Regions from separate parts of the Solibacillus sp. FSL W8-0474 genome, predicted to be linked through region 1. Evidence: riboswitches for the same ligand, from Rfam matches in the RefSeq annotation. Region 1 holds a riboswitch; the other holds the start of a gene.

What was found. A riboswitch is a leader RNA that binds a small molecule or an ion and turns the genes downstream of it on or off. The one in region 1 is predicted to bind glycine.
Region 2: it holds a riboswitch for glycine, as region 1 does, so the genes downstream of both, NYE67_RS08415 (amino acid permease) here and gcvT (glycine cleavage system aminomethyltransferase GcvT) in region 1, are expected to answer to the same signal.

The regions. Positions count from the first base shown of each region.
Region 1 covers NZ_JBBOQJ010000001.1:2,469,820-2,474,432, reverse strand. Annotated here, with positions in the region: gene NYE67_RS12455 (pilus assembly FimT family protein) at 1-125, shown strand, start outside; gene comGF (competence type IV pilus minor pilin ComGF) at 122-574, shown strand; gene NYE67_RS12445 (shikimate kinase) at 1,003-1,515, shown strand; glycine riboswitch at 1,646-1,738, shown strand; gene gcvT (glycine cleavage system aminomethyltransferase GcvT) at 2,011-3,114, shown strand; gene gcvPA (aminomethyl-transferring glycine dehydrogenase subunit GcvPA) at 3,138-4,484, shown strand; gene gcvPB (aminomethyl-transferring glycine dehydrogenase subunit GcvPB) at 4,477-4,613, shown strand, end outside.
Region 2 covers NZ_JBBOQJ010000001.1:1,704,599-1,709,211, reverse strand. Annotated here, with positions in the region: gene NYE67_RS08425 (MFS transporter) at 1-914, shown strand, start outside; gene NYE67_RS08420 (hypothetical protein) at 911-1,084, shown strand; gene NYE67_RS08415 (amino acid permease) at 1,247-2,584, opposite strand; glycine riboswitch at 2,744-2,822, opposite strand; gene NYE67_RS08410 (DUF3997 domain-containing protein) at 3,249-3,689, shown strand; gene NYE67_RS08405 (hypothetical protein) at 3,723-3,989, opposite strand; gene NYE67_RS08400 (tetratricopeptide repeat protein) at 4,112-4,600, opposite strand.

The DNA of each region.
Region 1 (4,613 bases):
AAAGATACAGTCAATCAGCCGGTACTCAAGAAATCGATCAAACCGTTTTTCATTGGACCTATAATGGCCAGCAACTTTGTGTTCTGTTCGATAACAACGGGGTGGAAGAGGAGCAATGTATATGAAACGAGCTCGGATAAATGAGGCAGGATTTACACTGTTGGAAAGTCTGTTCCAGTTAACTGTTTTCGGTTTGTTCGCTTCGATTAGCTTACTAATCCTAATTTGGGTAAACGATATCCAGCAAATACAGAAGATGAAGGATGAAGTGAATTGGGAGTTTTTCGTCTATGATTTACATCAATATAATATGAATTCGGCATCCGGAAGATTATATAATTCCAGCACATTGCAGCTTGAAATGCTAAATGACCCAAATGATAGGTTATTTGTATTTGATAAATCAGAGCTGCATTTACGGAAAAGGTCGAATAAAGGGGGCAATGAGATTCTATTGCCATTCGTTGATAATTGGCATCTAGAAGGAATCGACAATGATCTAAATATGAAAGTGGTGATGCAGGATGGAACGGAAAGAGAACGATCCCTCGTGTTACCATTGGATCCGAAATGAAAAAGGGGCATTATTTTTGCTGGCAATTCTCTTATTATTCATCGTTACTGGATCTGCCATTTTATATACAAATGCGTATTTTGCACAATTAAAATTTTATAATTCATTGGAATCTATTTACGTTCGTGCTACGATAAACATACTAAATACTCATTGAAGTTTCGACTTCTTTCAACAATTGTCTTCTATCTCCCAAAATAGAGGGGAATGACAGTGTAAAATTCAAATGAAAGAAGTTAATATCTCGGCAATTATTAAAAGTTGGGTAAGAAATACTTAAAGTGAAAGTCACCTATGCATCGTTAATGGGTAGTAGTAAGTAATGCATTAAAAATTGGAATTTCACATTAAGTACAAAACCAGTTTTCAATATATTGAAATAGAGGTGCTATGGAAAAGTAGTTCGTAATTAGAAGAAGGTGAACAGCATGCGAAAAATATATTTAGTTGGATTTATGGGATGCGGAAAAAGTGCGATTGGCAGAAGATTAAGCTATTTCTTAAAGATGCCCTATTATGATATGGACCATGAAATCGTTCGGCAACAAGGAATGTCAATTCCAGAGATCTTTGAACAATACGGGGAAGCACATTTTCGAAAAATAGAGACGGAATTTTTAAAAAACTTCCGTGATGAAGCATGCATTATCTCGACTGGCGGTGGGGTAGCCGTTAATGGAGAAAATCGTAAAATTATGCGAAAGACAGGGCTAGTCTTTTTCCTGGACGCCAAATTCGAAGATATATATATGCGAATTCGTAATGATAAAAATCGTCCCATAGTACAAATAAAGACAGAACAAGAGTTGGAAGAACTGTATCATAGCCGTAGAAAGGCTTATCGGGATGCAAGCCATATACAAGTACTGACAGTAGGTAGATCTTTAAGACAAATAGTTGAATACATTGCTTTTCAAGTAAATAGATTAAAAGGCGAATAATTTTTCGGAAAAGCGCAAAAAATGTTCGCTTATTAAGTAAAATTAAAAAAAGATTGCGTTTACAATACATTCAATGTTAGGATATTGCTAAGAGTACAGTTAATTTAAATTAGTTGAAAAACTAGCGCGGATGATGATACGGGGAGAGAACGTGATGTCACGTCGCCGAAGGAGCAAATAGCGGTGCTATGAATCTCTCAGGCAAAAAGACTCGTATTTGACGCAACTCTGGAGAGTGCTGTTGTAGTACAAGTTACTGGCAGCCACCAAAGGGGAAAGCCTAAAATGTGATAGACTATCAAATTTAGGTGTAACTTTCAGGTGCAAGGACAGAGAATCCCATTAAAAGGGATTCGTCTGTCTTTTTTTTATGGAAAAAAATACGTTTTCCAATTTAAAAGTAAAAAGAGGCAGCTAGCTGTACCGCACAATGTAATCATTCCCCGTCACATTTTTACAATGGTTATAACATAAAAAATTTAAGGAGGAAATGACATGACAAATGAATTAAAACGTACACCGCTATTTGATGAATACGCAAAATATGGTGGGAAAACAATTGACTTTGGTGGGTGGGAATTACCTGTACAATTTTCTTCTATTAAAGAAGAACATGATGCAGTTCGTAACCGTGCTGGTCTTTTTGATGTTTCACATATGGGAGAAATTTTTGTAGAAGGTTCAGATGCATTACCATATTTACAAAAAATGCTGACGAATGATATCTCTAAAATCACAGTTGGTGGAGCACAATACAGTGCACTATGCTATGAAGACGGTGGAGTTGTAGATGATTTATTAACATATCGTTTAGCAGATGAGCGCTATTTGCTTTGTGTCAATGCCTCTAATATTGAAAAAGACTTCGAATGGTTGCAAAAACATGTAGAAGGCAATGTTACAGTAACAAACGCTTCAGATGACTATGCTCAAATTGCATTACAAGGTCCATTAGCAGAGGAATTGCTGCAATCGTTAACGACGGAAGACTTGGCAGCGATTAAATATTTCAAATTTAAAGACAATGTCGATGTAGCTGGACAATCGGTACTTGTATCTCGCTCTGGTTATACAGGTGAAGATGGATTTGAAATTTACGGTACACCAGAAGCTATTATCGAACTATGGAATAAAATTTTAGATACAGGTAAAGACAAAGGTGTTGTTGCAGCTGGTTTAGGTGCCCGTGATACATTAAGATTTGAAGCATGCCTGCCATTATACGGACAGGAACTGTCTAAAGAGATTACACCACTTGAAGCTGGGATTGGGTTTGCAGTGAAATTAGCTAAAGAACCACAATTTATCGGACAACAAGCATTAATTGATCAAAAAGAAAAAGGCCTAGCTCGTAAATCAGTAGGTATTGAGATGATTGATAAAGGGATTCCACGTACCGGTTATAAAGTATTTAAAGATGGTATTGAAATTGGAGAAGTTACAACTGGCACACAATCTCCGATGACGAAACGCAACATCGGTCTAGCTTTAATTGACGCAAAATTCGCTGAAGTCGGAACTGAGTTAGAAGTTGAAATTCGCAAAAATAGAGCGAAAGCATTAATTGTGGAAAAACCGTTTTATAAACGTACAAAATAATACTTTTGAAAAGAGGGTTAACAATGAAACATCGTTATTTACCAATGACGGAACAAGATAAGCAAGAAATGTTAGATCGCGTCGGAGTTGCTACAATCGATGAACTTTTTGCAGATATCCCGGAAAAAGTTCGCTTCCAAGGAAACTACAATATTAAACCTGCAAAATCAGAAGCAGCTTTAATGAAGGAATTATCGCAACTGGCGTCAAAAAACAAAGATACTGCTAGTAATGTATCGTTTTTAGGTGCTGGTGTATATAATCACTACAAACCTGTAATTGTTGATCATGTTATTTCCCGTTCAGAGTTTTATACAGCCTATACGCCATACCAACCGGAAATTTCCCAAGGTGAGTTACAAGCAATTTTTGAGTTCCAAACGATGATCGCCGAGCTTACAGGTATGGATATCGCAAACTCTTCTATGTATGATGGGGGTACAGCGTTAGCAGAGGCAGGAATGCTTGCTGCAGGCCATACTCGCCGTAAAAAGCTTTTAGTTTCCGGTGCAGTACACCCAGAGTATAAAGATGTAGTAACGATGTATGCATACGGTCAATCAATTGAAGTGGTAACAATCCCTACAAAAGACGGTGTAACAGATGTTGAAGCGTTAAAAGGATTAATTGACGATCAAACAGCTGGCGTTATCGTGCAATATCCAAACTTCTTCGGGCAAATTGAAAACTTGCAACCTCTTGCAGATATTACACATGATGCAAAAGGATTATTTATCGTATCTGCAAATCCATTAGCACTTGGCGTTTTAACACCTCCAGGAAAATTAGGAGCGGACATTACAGTTGGTGACGCACAGCCATTCGGCATTTCCGAAGCTTTTGGTGGTCCACACTGCGGTTACTTCGCTGTTACGACTAAATTGATGCGTAAAGTACCGGGACGTTTAGTTGGGGAAACAGTAGACCAAGATGGACGCAGAGGTTACGTATTGACATTACAAGCACGTGAACAACATATTCGTCGTGATAAAGCGACATCAAATATTTGCTCAAACCAAGCGTTACTTGCTCTTGCTTCATCAGTTGCAATGACAGCACTTGGAAAGCAAGGCATGCAGGAAATGGCAAAACAAAATATCGTGAAAACACGTTACGCAAAAAATGCGTTTGAAGCAGCTGGATTCGAAGTTGTATATCAAGGTGCACACTTCAACGAAATCGTAGTAAACACAAAACATAATGTGACACAGTTAAATAAAGCATTAATCGAAAAAGGCATCATCGGTGGATTTGATTTAGGGCGAGTTTACCCTGAATTAGAAAACCATGCACTAATCGCTGTTACTGAAATACGTACAAAAGAAGAAATTGATGCACTAGTTGCAGAAATGGGGGCTTATAATGAATAACGAAAACCAAACACTCATTTTCGAAATTACAAAACCAGGCCGTATTGGTTACAACTTAGAGCCTTTAGATGTGCCTGATTTTGATCTTGAGGAGCTTATTCCATCAAATTTAGTACGTCAAGAAGCAGC
Region 2 (4,613 bases), 770 kb from region 1:
TCATATTCCTCGCCAATATTGCAGTATGTTTCTCCAATCCGAGCACTACCTATATGATTACAAAGCTTGTACAGCCAAATGATCGTTTACGCTTCAACTCTATTAACGCTATGCTTGGCTCCGGAAGCTTTATGGTCGGGCCTGCGTTAAGTGGCGCAATCATCGCCTTTAGCAGTACTTCTACTGCGATGTGGATAAATGCATGCATGCTTCTGTTTAGTGCATGGATGATGTACTTACTGCCAAATGTTCAAGGTGAAATGACGAAACTATCAAAGACGATTACCCCTGCCGTAATTCGGGATGACTTTTATGTCGTCTGGAAATTTATTCGTGAGAAAAAAGCAATTTTATACTTTTTTGTTTTATATTCAACTGCTCTCATGATCTGTTATTCACTTGATTCACAGGAAATGTCATTTTTAAAGGATTTTCATGAGGTGTCTGATACCGCATACGGCATCATAGTCGGACTGACTGGAATTGGTGCCATCGTTGGTGGATTTATGGCTGCTAAATATGTCAAAAAATTATCGCTCATTTCATATATTGGAGCAGGCTTTTCTTTAACATTAGTATGTTATTTTGTGTTTTATTTTTCATCGAATCTGATATTGGCCATTGCTTCGTTCATTTTACTTGGATTATTTATGGCATTTAGTAATGCGGGCTATGCAACATTTTATCAGCAAACGATTCCTACTGAAATTATGGGTCGGTTTGGCAGTACGTTAGGTTTAATCGAAAGTGTGATGCAAATCGTGTTGACACTGGTTATTGGTGTTTTAGCTGAAATCTATTCCATCCAGCTGATAACAAGTTTATTTGCTTTTATTGGTGTCTTAATGGCCTGTCTTGTGTACGTTTATTTACTAAGAAATTCAATGTTATTCTTACAGGAGGAGTTAAAATGATTACTTATGAAGCAGTTTGTTTTTGCTGTAAACAGCCTTTTTTATTGGTGGAAGGCACAACAAAATACCAAAAGTATAAACGGAATATGCGTGGCAAGTTTTCCTGTGATAGTTGCGACGATAAAATCCATATGGAGGCACGGAAAAATTTACTGGGGAAACTGCGGTAGATATTCGCCAGTTTTATCGGGTTATTCGCCACTTTTATGCAGATATTCGTCACTTTTCCTCTCTTAATCGTCACTCTTCATTTGACATTCGCCACTTTGACCCCGTTATTCGTCAATCATCAAAAAAAGGCGCCTCGCACATGCGGAGCGCCTTCCTTATATTTATTTTTTCCGAATTGCATATAAAACAAATAGCAAAATAAACCATAATGGCGTCAGCATAAGAGAAGTTCTTGTAGCCTCTGAAATCGCCATAATAATTAATAGAAAGAAGAAAAAGGCTAAAACCAAATAGTTCACAAACGGCGTTAATGGTGCTTTAAATATCGATTTCGCATGCAAATCCGGGTGGCGCTTTTTGTAAATGATATGCGAGATTAAAATAATGCTCCACACCCAAATAAAGCAAATCGCGCTGATTGTCGTTACAATGCTAAAGGCATCATCCGGCATCAGATAGCTAAGCAGCGCACCGATTGATACGACGATTGCAGAAAATAATAATCCGTTTTGCGGAACGGCATTTTTATTTAATTTACCGAAAGATTTCGGAGCCTGTTCCCCTTTACTTAAACTAAACAGCATACGGCTTGTTGAGAACATCCCACTATTTCCTGCAGAGGCAGCTGATGTTAATACGACAAAATTAATAAGTCCTGCCGCAATCGGAATACCGACTAAAGCAAATACTTGAACGAACGGTGAGCTTGTAGCACTTAACGTATCCCAAGGGTTAATCGTTAAAATAACAAATAGCGCACCTACGTAAAACAGTAATATACGGATCGGTATTTTATTAATGGCCGATGGTATATTTTTTTGCGGATTTTCCGTTTCAGCAGCTGCTACCCCTACTAATTCCACTCCAACAAATGCAAAGACAACCATTTGGAAAGCCATAAGGAAGCCAAATGCTCCGTTCGGGAATAAACCGCCATGCTCCCAAAGATTAGATACGGCAACTTTTCCAGCATCTGTTTCAAATCCAATGATGAGTAATACAATCCCGATTGCAATAAGTGCAATGATCGTAATAATTTTTATAAGAGCAAACCAAAATTCCAGTTCACCGAATAATTTTACAGTCAATAAATTTAAGATTAGTAAGACTACTAAACAGGCAATGGCCGGCACCCATTGAGGGATATCAAACCAGTATTGTGTATACATTCCGACCGCTATAATATCTGCCATAGCCGTCATAATCCAGCAGAACCAATATGTCCAGCCAGTAACGTACCCTGCCCAATCTCCTAAATATTCTGTAGCGAACTCTGTAAATGAAGCATAGCCCCCTTTTGATAATAGGAGCTCTCCAAGTGCCCGCATGACGAAAAATAAAGCTATCCCTACGATTAAATACCCGATGATTATTGATGGTCCTGCAAGTGAGATCGCTTTTCCTGATCCTAAAAATAGACCTGTACCGATTGTTCCGCCAATCGCAATTATTTGTACATGCCGATTTTTAAGATCGCGCTTTAGTTCATGTTGTTCCAAAACGAATTCCTCCAAAGGATAAGTATTTTGTCTGCCACAAGGACAGCGCAAAATAATAGGTAAATGTTCGCGGTTCATCCAATCATGTTTTCTGAAAATTAAAAAAGGAACTGATAATTCACCAGTTCCTGTAGATAAGAATAATAACGTCCCTTATTATTCCTGTCTTCTGTCCTTTTGCCTGAGATAATGAACCCTTCGGCGACGCGGTACACGCGCTCTCTCCAGAAACTGCTCCCGTCAGTAGTGCTATCCACGACGATCTTCGCTTGATATGTATGTAATTAATCCCTATTTGTTGTCAGCAACCCCCAACTCCAAACAGGTCGCTCACGATACTATTATTGTACAATAATTAATACTAACAACTATTTTGTGTTGTTACAATGGTTACAAAATAAAATTAAATCGAAACAAGCAATTTATCAATGTTTCCACTATTTTGTAAACGTGTTACAGAATTTTTATCCTTAAAAAAGTATCACACTGAAAATAATATATCTTATTTTCAGATTATTATTGAAACTAAAAAGACTCTCACCTAAACCGGCTAAGTGAGATAAAAAAACACAGGATTCTTTAAGCGTTTTAGGAGGAAGGAACTTATTCCCATTTTATACGTATTAAAATAAAGGACGAAACGCTTTTTAATGGAGGGACAACATTGAAACATTTAATTTTATTGATCGTATCTTGTTTGATTTTATCCGGATGTGCGGGATTAGCAGATTATACAATTTCATTGGAGAATGGTTATCGAATTGATAGACTTTCAGCTCATCAAATTCAAATATACGGAGAAGAACCGGTTAATGATGGAAAGGAAAATACAATAAACTATTTGTATGTACCAGCTGAAGTGACTGCTGTATGGTGGAATGAACAGTATATTATCGCAAAACAATTGCACTTAAAGTCAAACGGACGAGGTGTAGAAGAACCACCAAAAAAATTTAGTGATGCTGAGTATTCTTATTGGATAATTGAAATGAATAAAAACGAAGTAAAGGGTCCCCTAACGTTAAAAGAGTTAGAAAGTGATTCAGAACAATTAGGTATTAACGTCGTCTTTACACCAGTCGAAAAGCTAAAAAGGGAACCATAATTGATTAATGAACAACCATTAGGAAGACTTTCGTTAGTCTAAAGCTTCTTTATCTGTTATATCACCCTTGTCATTTGACCAAATCTGAAATTTTTGTCCATCAATCTCAACTACCAATACGTATTCTGAAAACCATTCACCCCAAGAACTTATATGATTTATCGTAATAATATTTTCAATTTCAGGATTATGTTCAATTATTTTATCTTTTACACTGTTCATCATAATGCTTGGTACTACAAAATACGTAGCTATCATTATAATTACTATGCTGCTCAAACCGATTATTACCTTTTTCAAAATATCACCTCTAATGAGTGTTGCCAAATTTCGATTTAAAAACGTTTATGGGGTCTATTTTTTATACTTTTTGATCTTGATTTTTTAAGCACGTTTTTTGTAGAAGTACAAATTTTTACAACCTATTTCCAAGTTTCATCTAATTTATCAGAATAGAAATTGATAGCTCTTTTATAACTAAGTATTTCAGAGTCTGTTGTAGTATCTAGCAGGCATTTCAATAAAATTTCCATTGCTTTTCTATAATCGTTTAAATTATACAGGGTCATTGAATAAAATACTTGAATTGCTCTGTTATTTGGAAATAAACCGATTCCTTTAAGAAATGTATTTTTTGATTTTTCGTATTCTCCTAATGTTCTATATGTACTTCCAAGTCCCAATATTGCTCCTTCTAGATCTTTACCAGATAGTCCTAACTTAATAGCCCTTTCATAAAAGGGAACTGCTTTTGATTCTTCTCCTAAAATATCAAAACTCCAAGCGCATTGATAGTTAACCAATGCATTATCAGGGTATTCCTCAACTATTTTCAAAAGTAATTGATTCGATTCTTTCTTTTTATTATCTTTTCGTAATTCAAGTGCTCTTATAAACTTTTCTTCTTTCAATGTAAATAACCCC